2 regions of the Kitasatospora sp. NPDC101183 genome follow, and region 1 is predicted to be linked to the other one. Evidence: riboswitches for the same ligand, from Rfam matches in the RefSeq annotation. Region 1 holds a riboswitch; the other holds the start of a gene.

Region 1 (7,558 bases):
TGGCGAACACGGCGAGGGTGATCAGCAGGATCACCACGATGCCGCCGGCGACGGCGGCCTTGTCCCGCTTGAAGCGAGTCCAGGCGATGCGGCCGAGGGAGCGGCCCTCGATCTTCTGGGCCGGGCTCTCGGAGGCCGGGGCCTCCGGGTCGTTCCCGGCGGTGGCTACGGGTGCGGTCATGGTCAGTTGGTCCCCTCGCCGACGGTGGCCGGCCCACGGGCGCCGGTCGCCGGGGGTCGGCGGTACGGCTGGCAGCGGACGTGCGGAGGTGCGTCTGAGAACGGTGTGCCCGGCGGATCGCCGTGCACGGGTACTGCCACCACGCGGGATGGGCGTCGCGTGGATCGAGCGGTCGGCGTGCGCGTTCACCTTCGTGGGGTTACCAGTTCGCGCGGTGCTTTGCGTTGTGCGCAGAACTCTCTGCCATCCGAACTGGCTTGCGCCAGCCCTGCCAACCGACAGATGCCCAACTGTGATCTGTGCGCATGCACCTCCCGGATTCGCGGCATATACCTCTTCACACAGCTGTAACTGCCATGTCAAGATGCCCACGCACCCCGTCCGGAAACTCGTCCGGAAAGCGCCGAAGCCGACCTGACGAAAGGTCAAGTCGGCTTCTCGGAAAGGCGTTTGTCTGATCAGCGTCCGGGGTATCCGGGCCAGGCCCCCGGCTGCTGGAACTGGGGCTGCGGATAGCCGTAGTGCGGCTGCGGGTACCCGGTCGGCGGCCGTCCGGCCTCCCGGTCGTAGAACGGCCGGGCGTTGGCCCGCATCCACAGCGCCACCGGGTCGTACTCGTCCGCCATCGCCACCGTGGACACCGCCAGCCCCTCCGGGGCCACCGCGATCGCCCGCTGCATCAGCGCGCGCACCGCCTCCACCGCCGGCGGCGAGCTCTCGTACAGCTCCAGCCCGATCGCCAGGTACGGCTCCCCCACCGAGGGCTGCACCCACGCCCGGCGCAACGCCCGTACGGCGCGCACCTCGACGGCCTGGCGCTCCAGCAGCGCGAAGAACTGCTGGGCGTTGACCTGCGGCTCGCTCAGCTTCAGCGGGCCGGCCGGCAGCCGGTCCAGCCCGGCGGCGATCCGCCGCAGGTCCGCCCAGGGCACGCCGACGCCGCCGCCGGGGGCGTGCGGGTTGAGCCACAGGCCCCAGCGCGTCCGGTACAGCGAGGCGGCGATCTCCCGCCCGGAGATGACCTCGTGGGCCCGCGTCCAGCCCGAGGCCGTCAGCTGCTCCTGCGAGGTCACAGCCGGCGCGTAGCCGTGGCCGCCGATCTCCATGTTCCCGTACTGGGCGTCGGGGCTGCCCGGAGTGCCGTGCCACAGCAGCATCCAGACCTGGCCCGCGGCCAGCGCGTGCAGCAGTTGCTCGTACGCCTCGTAGCGTTCCGGCGCGACCTCGCGCAGGGCGCGCTCCAGCACGCCCGGGTCCGCCCCGGGGCGCCCGGCCGGTGCCTGGCCCCACGGCCCCGGTCCACCGCCCGCTCCCGCTCCCGCACTCATGCGCCCACCTCGCCGCGCCTCTTTCGCTCATCCCGCCGGCCGTCAGCCGTCTGCACGCACCCTATGGCGCGGCAGAGGCCACCGCCACGGCGACGTGCCTTCGACAGAAACCCGCTCACGCCCGCGAGTAGAACGGCATCACCCGGGTGAGCAGCCACTCGACCACCGGGTCCTCGGCGAGGTCGAGCAGCACGAGGTGGACGCCACCGGGCAGCGGCGCGGTTCCCAGCGCCCGGCCGAGCGCCTCGTTCACCGCCGCCGGGTCCGCCGGGGCCGCCTGGTCCAGCTGGACGCCCACGAACATCACGGTCGCCTCGCCCTCGATGCTCGCCAGCGCCCGGCGCGCGGTCAACACCCCGGGCAGGGCGGCGAGTTCGGCCCGGCAGACGGCGAGGAAGTGCTCCGGGTCCTCCCCCGGCACGGGCTCGCGCAGCGCCACCCGGCCGCCGCTCGGCGCATCCGGCTGGTCCCAGCGATCCTCACGAGGCCCGCGACGCAGCTCGGCCACGCCCTGCGGCGGCACCGGAATGCCCACCGCCGCCTCAGGGTTCACGGCGATCCCCACGCCCAGCGGCAGCCCCCGGGCGAACTCCCAGGCCGGCGCGATCGCGAAGGCCATCCCCGGCGCCTGCTGCAGGAACACCTCCTGCGAGGAGAAGACGGGCACGTACGGGTCGCCGGCCAGCTCGATCGTCGGCAGGTCCAGCCCCTGCCCCTGCGGGTCCGCCCCCGCGGGCAGCGGGATCCACACCTGGCTGCGGGCCAGCACCTCGATCACCCGGGGCGTCGCGCCCGGGTCGCCCAGCGCGGCGGTCAGCACCTGCTCCAGCTCGTTGGCCGGCCACGCGCCCCCGGGCGGCGCCGTCTCCGGGCCGCCCCACCCCTGCTGCTGCTCCACCGGCACCCCATCCACCGCCGTACCGCCGGCCGCCCTGTTGCCGCACCGACGCGCAGCAGTTTAGGGCCCTTGTTCGGAAGCAGGGTTCCGTGTGACGCGGCCCCCTCTCCCTTCGGCGCCCCGGACGTGCCATGATGTGCCCGTCCGACGGCATGCGCCGCGGGCCCCACAACTCCACACCGGCCGCTCGAACCCGCGCGGGAGAGCCCGGAGTGCCGCCCCCAGGCGGCACAGCCGGCGCCGAAGGAGCAAGTCCTCCCCGGAATCTCTCAGGCCCCCCTACCGCACGGGTTAGGCACATCTGGAAAGCGGCGCACGGCCCGGTCGTGCGCCCACCCACGGTGCAAGCCGCCACGCTGGGCCCCAAGCTGGAAGCAGCTCCGGGCAGGCGGGCGGTGAAGCTCTCAGGTTCGACGACAGATGGGGAGACCCACGCCGCCGCATGCCCGCGCGCGGGGTCGGTCCCCGAGCGGGTCCGGTCCGGCGCGCGCACCCCTGAGTGCCCCCGACCGAGGAGTTCCTGGCCATGTCGTCCCTCCGCCTGACCGCGCTCGACGCGCTGCACCGCAGCCTCGGCGCCACCATGACCGACTTCGCCGGCTGGGACATGCCGCTGCGCTACGGCAGCGAGCGCGAGGAGCACCTCGCCGTCCGCACCAAGGCCGGCCTGTTCGACCTCTCCCACATGGGCGAGATCACCGTCACCGGCCCGCAGGCGGGCGAGATGCTGGACCACGCCCTGGTCGGCTTCGTCTCCGCGCTCGGCGTGCTGCGCGCCCGCTACACCATGATCTGCGCCGAGAACGGCGGCATCCTGGACGACCTGATCGTCTACCGCCTGCGCGAGGACGCCTTCCTGGTCGTCGCCAACGCCTCCAACGCCCAGCCGGTCCTCGACGAGCTGATCGCCCGCGCCAAGGGCTTCGACGCCGTCGTCACCGACGACCGCGACACCTACGCCCTGATCGCCGTCCAGGGCCCCGAGGCCACCGCGATCCTGGCCGACACCACCGAGGCCGACCTGCCCGGCCTCAAGTACTACGCCATCCTCCCGGCCCAGGTCGCCGGCAAGGACGTGCTGCTGGCCCGCACCGGCTACACCGGCGAGGACGGCTTCGAGATCTTCAGCGCCCCGGCCGACGCCGAGGCGATCTGGCAGGCCCTGACCACCGCCGGCGAGGGCCGCGGCCTCGTCCCGTGCGGTCTGTCCTGCCGCGACACGCTGCGCCTGGAGGCCGGCATGCCGCTGTACGGGCACGAGCTCTCCACCGACCTCACCCCGTTCGACGCCGGCCTCGGCCGGGTCGTCCGCTTCGACAAGACCACCAACGACGGCGCCTTCGTCGGCCGCGCCGCCCTGGAGCAGGCCGCCGCCGCGGCCGAGACCAACCCCCCGAAGGTCCTCGTCGGCCTGGTCTCCGAGGGCAAGCGCGTGCCGCGCGCCGAGTACACCGTGGTGTCCGTCGAGGGCGCCCCGATCGGCCGGATCACCTCCGGTGCGCCGTCCCCCACCCTCGGCCGGCCGATCGCCATGGCGTACGTGGACGCCGCCCACGCCGCCCCGGGCACCACCGTCGCGGTGGACGTGCGCGGCAAGCACGAGCCGGTCCAGGTCATCGCGCTGCCGTTCTACAAGCGCGCCCGCTGACCCCAGCGATTTCCCCCATCACCGCACGTCGCAGCCGTCCCGCCGACGGCCCGCGTCGTCGTACCCGCTTCCCATCCTGGAGAATGACGCCATGAGCAACCCCCAGCACCTGCAGTACACCAAGGAGCACGAGTGGCTGACGACCGCGGACGCCGACGGCGTCTCGACGGTCGGCATCACCAAGCACGCCGCCGACGCCCTCGGTGACATCGTGTACGTGCAGCTGCCCGAGGTGGGCGACACCGTGACCGCCGGCGAGACCTGTGGCGAGCTGGAGTCGACCAAGTCCGTCAGCGACCTGTACTCCCCGGTCACCGGCGAGGTCGTCGAGATCAACCAGGACGTCCTGGACGACAACGCCCTGGTCAACGGCGCCCCGTTCGAGGGCGGCTGGCTGTTCAAGGTCCGCGTCGAGGCCACCGACGCGCTGCTCAGCGCCGAGGAGTACACCGCCCTCATCGGCGGCTGACACCTCCGTTCGGGGCGGTCGCAGCGCGGCGGCCGCCCCCGCCCGGCCCCTTTCCCTCCTCCTCCCGGGAAGACCCCACCATGACGGTTCTGAACCAGTCCCTGCACGCCCTCGACCCGGAGATCGCCGCCGCGGTCGACGCCGAGCTGCACCGCCAGCAGACCACCCTGGAGATGATCGCCTCCGAGAACTTCGCCCCGGTGGCGGTCATGGAGGCCCAGGGCTCGGTCCTCACCAACAAGTACGCCGAGGGCTACCCCGGCCGCCGCTACTACGGCGGCTGCGAGCACGTCGACGTGGTCGAGCAGATCGCCATCGACCGGGTCAAGGCCCTGTTCGGCGCCGAGCACGCCAACGTCCAGCCGCACTCGGGCGCGCAGGCCAACGCCGCCGCCATGTTCGCGCTGATCCAGCCGGGCGACACCATCCTGGGCCTGAACCTGGCCCACGGCGGTCACCTGACCCACGGCATGAAGATCAACTTCTCGGGCAAGCTCTACAACGTGGTCGCGTACCACGTGGACGACAAGACCGGCCAGGTCGACATGGCCGAGGTCGAGCGCCTCGCCAAGGAGCACCAGCCGAAGCTGATCATCGCCGGCTGGTCCGCCTACCCGCGCCAGCTGGACTTCGCCGAGTTCCGCCGCGTGGCGGACGAGGTCGGCGCCCTGCTGATGGTCGACATGGCGCACTTCGCCGGCCTCGTCGCCGCGGGCCTGCACCCCAACCCGGTGCCGTACGCGGACGTGGTCACCACCACCACCCACAAGACCCTGGGCGGCCCGCGCGGCGGCGTGATCCTGTCCAAGGCCGAGTTCGCCAAGAAGATCAACTCCGCGGTCTTCCCCGGCCAGCAGGGCGGCCCGCTGGAGCACGTCATCGCGGGCAAGGCCGTGGCCTTCAAGGTCGCCGCCTCCGAGGAGTTCAAGGAGCGCCAGCAGCGCACCCTGGACGGCGCGCGCATCCTCGCCGAGCGCCTGCTCCAGGCCGACGTCGCCGAGGCCGGCGCCTCGGTGCTCTCCGGCGGCACCGACGTCCACCTCGTCCTGGTCGACCTGCGCAACAGCCAGCTCGACGGCCAGCAGGCCGAGGACCGTCTGCACACGGTCGGCATCACCGTGAACCGCAACGCCGTCCCGAACGACCCGCGCCCGCCGATGGTCACCTCCGGCCTGCGCATCGGCACCCCGGCCCTGGCCACCCGCGGCTTCGGGGCCGAGGACTTCCGCGAGGTCGCCGACGTCATCGCCGAGGCCCTCAAGCCGGGCTTCGACGACACCGTCGCCGCCGCGCTCAAGGCCCGCGTCACCGCGCTGGCCGAGAAGTACCCGCTGTACCCGAACCTGGCCAACCAGGACTGACCCCGTACGCGGGTGAGGTGACCGGCCTCACTCCGTACGTGCACCTGGGACCCCGGGGCACCGCGCACACTGGACAGTGCGCGCGGTGCCCCGTCCCGTGTCCCCTCCCTGCCTGCAAGCCCTCCCACGAGACCCGACAAGGACGTCCCCCGTGGCCATCAGCGTCTTCGACCTCTTCTCCATCGGCATCGGCCCCTCGAGCTCCCACACCGTCGGCCCGATGCGCGCCGCCCGGATGTTCGCCCGCCGTCTGCGGTCCGAAGCCCTGCTGCCCCGGGTGACGGGCGTGCGCGCCGAGCTCTTCGGCTCCCTGGGCGCCACCGGCCACGGCCACGGCACCCCGAAGGCCGTCCTGCTCGGCCTGGAGAACAACTCGCCCCGCACGGTCGACGTCGACCAGGCCGACAAGGACGTCGAGCGGATCCTCGCCGAGAAGAAGCTCAACCTCGTCGGCGAGCACACCATCGACTTCGACCCCGACAGCCAGCTGGTGCTGCACCGCCGCCGCTCGCTGCCGTACCACGCCAACGGCATGACCCTGTGGGCCTTCGCCGAGGACGGCTCCACGCTGCTGGAGAAGACCTACTACTCGGTCGGCGGCGGCTTCGTCGTCGACGAGGACGCGATCGGCGCCGACCGGGTCAAGCCCGACGACACCGCGCTGCGCTACCCCTTCCGCACCGGCGAGGAGCTGCTGCGGCTCACCCGGGAGACCGGGCTGTCCATCTCCGGCCTGATGCTGGAGAACGAGAAGGCCTGGCGCAGCGAGGAGGAGATCCGCACCGGGCTGCTGGAGATCTGGGCCGTGATGCAGGAGTGCGTGCGGGCCGGCATGAGCCGCGAGGGCATCCTGCCGGGCGGCCTCAAGGTCCGCCGCCGGGCCGCCTCGGGTGCCCGGGCGCTGCGGGCCGAGGGCATCGGGCCGGCCAACGCGATGGAGTGGGTGACGCTCTACGCGATGGCCGTCAACGAGGAGAACGCCTCCGGGCAGCGGGTGGTCACCGCGCCCACCAACGGCGCGGCGGGCATCATCCCGGCCGTCCTGCACTACTACCTGAACTTCATCCCGGGCGCCGATGACGACGGCATCGTCCGCTTCCTCCTCGCGGCCGGCGCCATCGGCATGCTCTTCAAGGAGAACGCCTCCATCTCCGGCGCCGAGGTCGGCTGCCAGGGCGAGGTCGGCTCCGCCTGCTCCATGGCCGCCGGCGGCCTCGCCGAGGTCCTGGGCGGCTCGCCCGAGCAGGTCGAGAACGCCGCCGAGATCGGCATCGAGCACAACCTCGGCCTCACCTGCGACCCGGTCGGCGGGCTCGTCCAGATCCCCTGCATCGAGCGCAACGGCATGGCCTCGGTGAAGGCCGTCACGGCGGCGCGCATGGCGCTGCGCGGGGACGGCCGGCACCACGTCTCGCTGGACAAGGCGATCAAGACGATGAAGGAGACCGGGGCCGACATGAAGATCAAGTACAAGGAGACCTCGCGCGGCGGCCTCGCCGTCAACGTCATCGAGTGCTGATCGGGGTTCCACCGGTACGGCCACGCGCCCCGGCGCGGTAGTCTCCGGTCTCGCCCCGGCCGTCTCCGGCCGGGGCGAGGTCGAACGTGGGGGGCGGCATGGGGGCGTACTGGGACGAGCAGCGGCGGCAGTGGGTGCAGCAGGCGCCGCCGAC
Region 2 (7,558 bases), on a different contig from region 1:
CTGGACCAGGGGCGGCCGTCGCCGTACCTGGAGCACCGGCTGGTGGCCGCGCTGGACCTGTACCGGGCGGGGAAGGTGCAGGCGATCCTGGTGACGGGGGACAACGGGCGGGTCGAGTACGACGAGCCGGACGCGATGTACCGCTACCTGACGGAGCACGGGGTGCCCGGGTCGCGGGTGGTGCGGGACTACGCGGGCTTCGACACCTGGAACTCCTGCACCCGGGCGCACCGGATCTTCGGGGTGGACCGGGCGGTGCTGGTGAGCCAGGACTTCCACGTCCGGCGGGCGCTGGCGCTGTGCGAGGCGGCGGGCATCCGCTCGTACGCCGTCGGGGTGCCGGAGTGGCACGACGAGACCTGGCTGTACGGCGGGCTGCGCGAGGTGGCCGGGGCGGGGAAGGCGGCGGTGAACGCGCTGCTGCGGCCGGACCCGGAGTTCCTCGGGCCGAAGGAGGACGGCATCCCGAAGGCGCTGGCGGAGGCCGCGGGCCGGTAGCCCGGCCCGGTTCGGAGGTGTTGTCGTACCCGTGAGCGATGATCGCCGGGTGCGTTCCCTGCCGAGCATCATCCACCTCGACATGGACGCCTTCTTCGCGGCGGTGGAGCAGGCGTCCAAGCCGAGCCTGCGCGGGAAGCCGGTGATCGTGGGCGGGCTCGGCGGGCGCGGGGTGGTCTCGACGGCCTCGTACGAGGCGCGCCGGTTCGGGGTGCACTCGGCGATGCCGATGGCGCAGGCGCGGCGGCTGTGCCCCAACGCGGCGTTCCTGACGGGCCGGTTCGAGGCGTACCGGCAGAACAGCGAGATCGTGATGGGCCTGCTGCGGGAGCTGTCGCCGCTGGTGCAGCCGCTGAGCCTGGACGAGGCTTTCGTGGACCTGGAGGCCGGTCCGTACGGCCCGGCGCTGGCGGAGGCGGACCACGCGACCGGCGAGGCGCTGGTGCTGGCCCTGGGGGAGGACCTGCGGGCGGACATCCAGCGGCGCACGGGGCTGACGGGCTCGGTGGGCGCCGCGGGCTCCAAGCTGATGGCGAAGATCGCCTCCGAGAAGGCCAAGCCGGACGGGATGGTGCTGATCGAGCCGGGGCAGGAGCGGGCGGTGCTCGGGCCGATGCCCGTACGGGCGCTGCCGGGGATCGGGCCGGCGACGGAGCAGGTGCTGAAGCGGGCCGGGCTGAGCACGGTGGCGGACCTCGCGGAGGCGGGGGAGGCGGAGCTGGTGCAGCTGGTGGGGCGGGCGCACGGCGCCGGGATCTTCCAGATGTCGATAGGGCTGGACGACCGGCCGGTGGTGCCCGACCAGGACGCGAAGTCCGTCTCGGTGGAGGACACCTTCGAGGTGGACCTGGCGGACCGGGACCGGGTGCTGCGGGAGGTGGAGACGCTGGCGGTGCGCTGCGTGCGGCGGCTGCGGGCGGCGGGGCGCTCGGGGCGGACGGTGGTGCTGAAGGTGCGGCGGTTCGACTTCTCGACGTTGACGCGCTCGGAGACGCTGCGGGGGCCGACGGACGACGAGGCGGTGGTCGTGGAGACGGCGCGGCGGCTGGCCGAGCAGGTGGACATCACCGGCGGGGTGCGGCTGCTGGGGGTGGGCGTGGCCCAACTGGCCGACTACACGCAGGAGGACCTGTTCGCGCAGGCGCTGCGGGAGGAGGCGGCGGAGCACCCGGAGGCGGCCGAGGAGGAGCCGGCGGAGGCGGAGGCGCCGGGGGCCGTCGTGCGGCGCTGGTGGCCCGGGCAGGACGTCGAGCACGCGGAGTTCGGGCCGGGGTGGGTGCAGGGCAGCGGCGTGGGGCGGGTGACGGTGCGCTTCGAGACGCCGTGGAGCGGGCCGGGGCGGGTGCGGACCTTCGCGGTGGACGATCCGGCGCTGGAGCCCTCGCGGGCGCTGCCGCTGCGCGAGCCCGCGGCGGGGGAGCCGGCGGAGGGCTGAGAACGCGGAACGGCCCCACCCGGTGGGGGAACCGGGTGGGGCCGCATTCCGTGCCGGCCCGGGTGCGGTCGTGATGCCCTCACGGCCGCCGTCGGGCCGGCCCCCGCTCCCTGTCCCTGGGCGCGGGGGCCGGACGCCTCGTCAGGCGTCGGTCTTGACCAGCTCGGGGCTGGAGTCCTGCGGGGCCGAGCCGCCGGCGGTGACGGCGGTGGCCGACTTCGCGGAGCGGATCAGGAAGGGGACGGCGCCGGCGACGGCGCAGACCACGGCGGCCGCCCAGAACGCGTGCTTGTAGGCGTCCAGGGTGGGCAGCGTCAGCGGGATCTGCGGCGGCAGCTTCATGGTGTCGCCGGTGAGGATGGCGGCCATCACGGCGGTGCCGATGGCGCCGCCGACGGTGCGCAGCACGGCGTTCATGCCGTTGGCGATGCCGCTCTGCTCCACCGGGACGGCGCCGTTGATGTAGGCGGGCATCGCGGAGAAGGCCAGGCCGATGCCCAGGCCGAAGATCGCCGAGGCGGTGTAGATGTCGCCCTCGGCGCTGTGGCGCAGCGCGAGGTAGGCCATGGAGACGCCGCCGAGGACGCCGCCGAGGACCAGGGGCAGGCGCGGGCCGCGACGGGAGATGAGCACGGCGCCGAGCGGGGCGGCGACCATCGAGCCGAGGGCGGAGGGCAGCAGCATGATGCCGGCGTGCAGGACGCTCGCGGTGAAGCCGTAGTGGGCGAGCTTGTCCGGGGTCTGGGCGAAGTTGCTGATGACCATGAACGAGCCGTACATGCCGAAGCCGATGAGCAGGCCGGCCAGGTTGGTGAAGGCGACGGCCGGGCGGGACATCATCTTCATGTCGACCAGCGGGTGGGCGACCTTGGTCTCGATGATCCCCCAGACCAGGGCGACCACGGCGGCGACGGCGAACAGGCCGAGGGTCTTGGTGGACGTCCAGCCCCAGTGGTTGCCCTGGCTGACGGCGACGAGCAGGGCGGAGAGCCAGGCGGCGAGGGTGAGGGCGCCGAGCGGGTCGGCGCCGCCCTCCTTGTCGGTCACCGGGTCGGTGGGGACGCGGAAGACGACCAGGGCGACGGCGAGCAGGCCGAAGGCCAGGCCCATCCAGAAGATCGACTTGTAGCTCCAGTGCTCCAGCAGGAGGCCGGTGGCCACCAGGCCGAGGCCGGAGCCGACGCCCATCGAGGCGCTGATGGCGGCGACGCCGCCGGTCACCTTCTGCTTGGGCAGCTCGTCGCGGACGATGCTGATCGCCAGCGGGAGCACGCCACCGCCGGCGCCCTGCAGGACGCGGGCGACGACGAGCCAGGTGAAGGAGTGGGTGCCGACGGCCAGCGCCGAGCCGGCGACCAGGCCGGACAGCGAGATGATCAGCATCGGCTTGCGGCCCCGGAGGTCGCCGAAGCGGCCGAGCAGGGGAGTCAGCACGGCGGCGGAGAGCAGGTTGGCGGTCATCAGCCAGGTGATGCTCGAGCCGGAGACGCTCAGTTCCTTGGCCAGCGAGGGCAGGATCGGGACGACGGCGGTCTGGATCACGCTGAACGACAGCATCGCCAGGATCAGGGCCGGCAGGACCCGGGCGCTGCTCTGCTTCTCGGCCGCGACGGTGGGCTGTGGTGCCTCACTCACGGTTGCTTCCTCCCGTACATAGTGAATGAACTGAAGTAACGATGCCGGGAGATACTTAAGAGTGTCAAATATCGAGCGGTTAAGCTTTGGCAAAGGCGAAATGTCAGGGCCGGGACGGGCACGCCGAAGGCCCCGGACCGGGTGGTCCGGGGCCCCTCGTGGCGCGGTGTCAGGACAGGGCGGTCGGGGCGGGGCCGTCAGGACAGCGGGCGCATGGCGGCGGCCGGGCGGGAGCCGTCCACGGCCGGGGTGGCGGCGGACGGGGCGTCGGCGGAGGGCGTGGAGTCCTGGACCTCGACGTGCTCGCGGCGCAGCTCGTCCCGGACGACCTCCTCGGCCGTGTAGCGCTCCACCACCAGGCGGACCCGCTCGATCGGGGTGAGGTACTTGCGCACCACCGGGCGCTCCTCGCGCAGGGTGACCTCCTCCACCGCCTCGGCGATCTCCTTCTCCGTCAGGGAGGCGCGCTCGGCCTCGCTCACCGGCATCCGCTCCACCCGCACGCGCTCGCGCACCACCGGGACGCGGCGCTCGATCTGCTCGCTGGTCACGTACTTGCGCAGCTTCGCGGTGCCGACGGTGTGCCACTCGGTGGTGATCTCCAGCCGCTCCTCGCGGCAGGTGATCTCGACCGGGCCGCTGGGCGAGGAGGTGGCGGCGCCGTCCGCCCGTACGGGGACGGTGGCGGCGGGGGTCGCGGCGGCCGGCCGCTCGGCGGCGGGCTGCGGCTTGGGCTCGACCACCGGGGCGGCGGCGGCAGCGACGGGCGCGGGGGTGCTGAGGGTCCGCACGTTGGCCTCCGGGGCGGTGCTGGGGGTCGAGGGGGTGGCGGTGGTCGTGGTGGTCGGGGCGGCGGCGGGCTCCGGGGAGTGGAGGGCGCGCGGCGCGGCGGCGGCCGCTGCGGTGGTGGTGCCGAAGTCGAGGTCGGGCTGCGCCTCCCGGTGGGAGGGATCGGCCGCCGGCCGGCCGTCCACCGGGGTGTCGAGCCCGTAGTAGCGGTAGAGCTGGAGCTCCTGGGCGGGCGACAGGTGCTGGCCCACGCCGAAGTCCGGGGACTCCTTGACCAGCGACTTGTCGTACGGGACCCGGAGCTCGTCGCCGGAGAACTCGCTCGTGGTGAGCGGGACGAAGGCGTCCCGGCCGAAGATGCCGGTGCGGACGGCGGCCCACTCGGGCTGGCCGGTGGCGTCGTCGAGGTACACCTCGTCGACGGTGCCGATCTTGTCCCCGTTGCGGTCGACCGCCTTGTGGCCGATGAGGTCGCGGGGGTCGATGTCGGTCTGCACTCTTTCCTCCAGTGCGCTGCGCCTGCGGAACTCCCGCAGGTACGGCGGCCGGAGCGCCCCGACCGTCCGCCTTCTACACACGAAAGGGCATCAATCGGACGGGCGCGAGCGGGGTGCGGCCGGACGGGCTGCGCGCTGGTCCGTCCGGGGCACAGGGATGCCACGCGCGTAGACCCCGAGTGACCTGACGCACCCGTGATCGGAGGGCCTGCCGCTGGTACCCTGGGCCCCGACCGCCGAGCCCGCGCGGGAGAGTCCCCGGCAGCGAAAACCGCTGGTAGGGGCGCCGAAGGAGCAACTCCTCCCCGGAATCTCTCAGGCATCCGTACCGTGCGGGATAGGTCACTCTGGAAAGCAGGGCAGGAGCGCCGGCGCGGGAGCCGACGACCCCCACCCTCACCGACGGTGCAAGCCGACGGAGCGCCACAGCGCTACGTGCGGGCGAAGCTCTCAGGTCCCGATGACAGAGGGGGAGGCCTGTCGGGTCCGCCCGTCCGAGGCCGAACCGCTGTCCGCAGCGGGTCGGACCGGCGTGCGTACCCCCCGCCGGTCCGTGACCAGGAGGCCTCGACCACCATGAACGCCCAGCCGAACGCGGGACGCCCCACCGGCGCCCGGACCCTCACCGAGCTTGAGCTGGCCAGCCCCTTCGAGAACCGCCACATCGGCCCCGACGCGGACGCCCAGCAGAAGATGCTGGCCTCCGTCGGCTACGGCTCGCTGGACGAGCTCGCCGCCACCGCCGTTCCCGAGGCCATCCGTTCGATCACCGGCCTGGACCTGCCCGCCGGCCGCACCGAGGCCCAGGTCCTCGCCGAGCTGCGCGAGCTGGCCGGCCGCAACCAGGTGCTCCAGCCGATGATCGGCCTGGGCTACTACGGCACCTTCACCCCGCCGGTGATCCTGCGCAACGTCATGGAGAACCCCTCCTGGTACACGGCCTACACGCCGTACCAGCCGGAGATCTCGCAGGGCCGCCTGGAGGCGCTGCTCAACTTCCAGACCGTCGTCTCCGACCTCACCGGGCTGCCGACCTCCGGCTCCTCGCTGCTGGACGAGGGCACCGCCGCCGCCGAGGCGATGGCCCTGGCCCGCCGCGTGACCAAGGTCAAGGGCGGCGTCTTCCTGGTCGACGCCGAGACCCTGCCGCAGACCGTCGCGGTGATCAACACCCGCGCCCTGCCGACCGGTGTCGAGGTCGTCGTCGCCGACCTGTCCGAGGGCATCCCCGCCGAGATCGCCGAGCGCGGCGTCTTCGGCGTGCTGCTCCAGTACCCGGGCGCCACCGGCGTCGTGCGCGACCTCGCCCCCGTGATCGAGCAGGCGCACGGCCTCGGCGCGATCGTCGCCGTCGCCGCCGACCTGCTGGCGCTGACCCTGCTCAAGTCCCCCGGCGAGCTGGGCGCGGACATCGCCTGTGGCACCTCGCAGCGCTTCGGCGTCCCGATGGGCTTCGGCGGCCCGCACGCCGGCTACCTGTCGGTGCGCGCCGAGTACGCCCGCTCGCTGCCCGGCCGCCTCGTCGGCGTCTCCGTCGACTCGGACGGCAACCGCGCCTACCGCCTGGCGCTGCAGACCCGCGAGCAGCACATCCGCCGCGAGAAGGCCACCAGCAACATCTGCACCGCCCAGGTGCTGCTCGCCGTGATGGCCTCGATGTACGCCGTCTACCACGGCCCGGACGGCCTGGCGGACATCGCCCGCCGCACCCACCGCTACGCGGCCGCCCTCGCCGAGGGCCTGCGGGCCGGCGGCGTCGAGCTGCTGCACGGCGAGTTCTTCGACACCGTCACCGCCGTCGTCCCGGGCCGGGCCGGCGAGATCGCCGCCGCCGCCCGCGCGCGGGGCGTCAACGTGTACCAGGACGGCGAGGACCGGATCTCGGTCTCCACCGACGAGACCACCACCCGCGAGCACCTGGCCGCCGTCTGGGCCGCGTTCGGCGTCGAGGGCGTCCAGGCCGCCGAGGCCGCCGACACCCTGCCCGTCGCGCTGCTGCGCGAGGACGAGTACCTCACCCACCCGGTCTTCCACAGCCACCGCTCCGAGACCGCCATGCTGCGCTACCTGCGCCGCCTGTCGGACCGCGACTACGCGCTGGACCGCGGCATGATCCCGCTGGGCTCCTGCACCATGAAGCTCAACGCGACCACCGAGATGGAGGCCGTGACCTGGCCGGAGTTCGGCCAGCTGCACCCCTTCGCCCCGATCGACCAGGCCCAGGGCTACTTGACCCTGATCCGCCAGCTGGAGCAGCAGCTCGTCGAGGTCACCGGCTACGACGCCGTCTCGATCCAGCCGAACGCCGGCTCCCAGGGCGAGTTCGCGGGCCTGCTGGCCGTGCGCGCCTACCACCACGCCAACGGCGACGCCCAGCGCGACGTCTGCCTCATCCCGTCCTCGGCGCACGGCACCAACGCCGCCTCCGCGGTGATGGCCGGCATGCGCGTGGTCGTGGTCAAGACCCTGGTCGACGGCGACGTGGACGTCGAGGACCTCAAGGCCAAGATCGAGAAGCACCGCGACGAGCTCGCCGTGCTGATGGTCACCTACCCGTCGACCCACGGCGTGTACGAGACCCAGATCACCGAGATCTGCGCCCTGGTGCACGAGGCCGGCGGCCAGGTGTACGTGGACGGCGCCAACCTGAACGCCCTGGTCGGCCTCGCCAAGCCGGGCAAGTTCGGCGCGGACGTCTCGCACC

The links. A riboswitch is a leader RNA that binds a small molecule or an ion and turns the genes downstream of it on or off. The one in region 1 is predicted to bind glycine.
Region 2: linked by a shared signal. The riboswitch ahead of gcvP (aminomethyl-transferring glycine dehydrogenase) and the one ahead of gcvT (glycine cleavage system aminomethyltransferase GcvT) in region 1 are both predicted to bind glycine.

Annotation. Positions count from the first base shown of each region.
Region 1 covers NZ_JBIWOW010000036.1:45,324-52,881, forward strand. Annotated here, with positions in the region: gene ACIRRS_RS34510 (ABC transporter permease) at 1-181, opposite strand, end outside; gene ACIRRS_RS34515 (enhanced serine sensitivity protein SseB C-terminal domain-containing protein) at 640-1,509, opposite strand; gene ACIRRS_RS34520 (enhanced serine sensitivity protein SseB C-terminal domain-containing protein) at 1,625-2,407, opposite strand; glycine riboswitch at 2,596-2,702, shown strand; gene gcvT (glycine cleavage system aminomethyltransferase GcvT) at 2,934-4,055, shown strand; gene gcvH (glycine cleavage system protein GcvH) at 4,147-4,524, shown strand; gene glyA (serine hydroxymethyltransferase) at 4,605-5,885, shown strand; gene ACIRRS_RS34540 (L-serine ammonia-lyase) at 6,037-7,404, shown strand; gene ACIRRS_RS34545 (hypothetical protein) at 7,503-7,558, shown strand, end outside.
Region 2 covers NZ_JBIWOW010000013.1:234,158-241,715, reverse strand. Annotated here, with positions in the region: gene ACIRRS_RS20375 (vancomycin high temperature exclusion protein) at 1-498, shown strand, start outside; gene ACIRRS_RS20370 (DNA polymerase IV) at 548-1,933, shown strand; gene ACIRRS_RS20365 (MFS transporter) at 2,075-3,568, opposite strand; gene ACIRRS_RS20360 (PRC and DUF2382 domain-containing protein) at 3,766-4,854, opposite strand; glycine riboswitch at 5,092-5,195, shown strand; gene gcvP (aminomethyl-transferring glycine dehydrogenase) at 5,431-7,558, shown strand, end outside.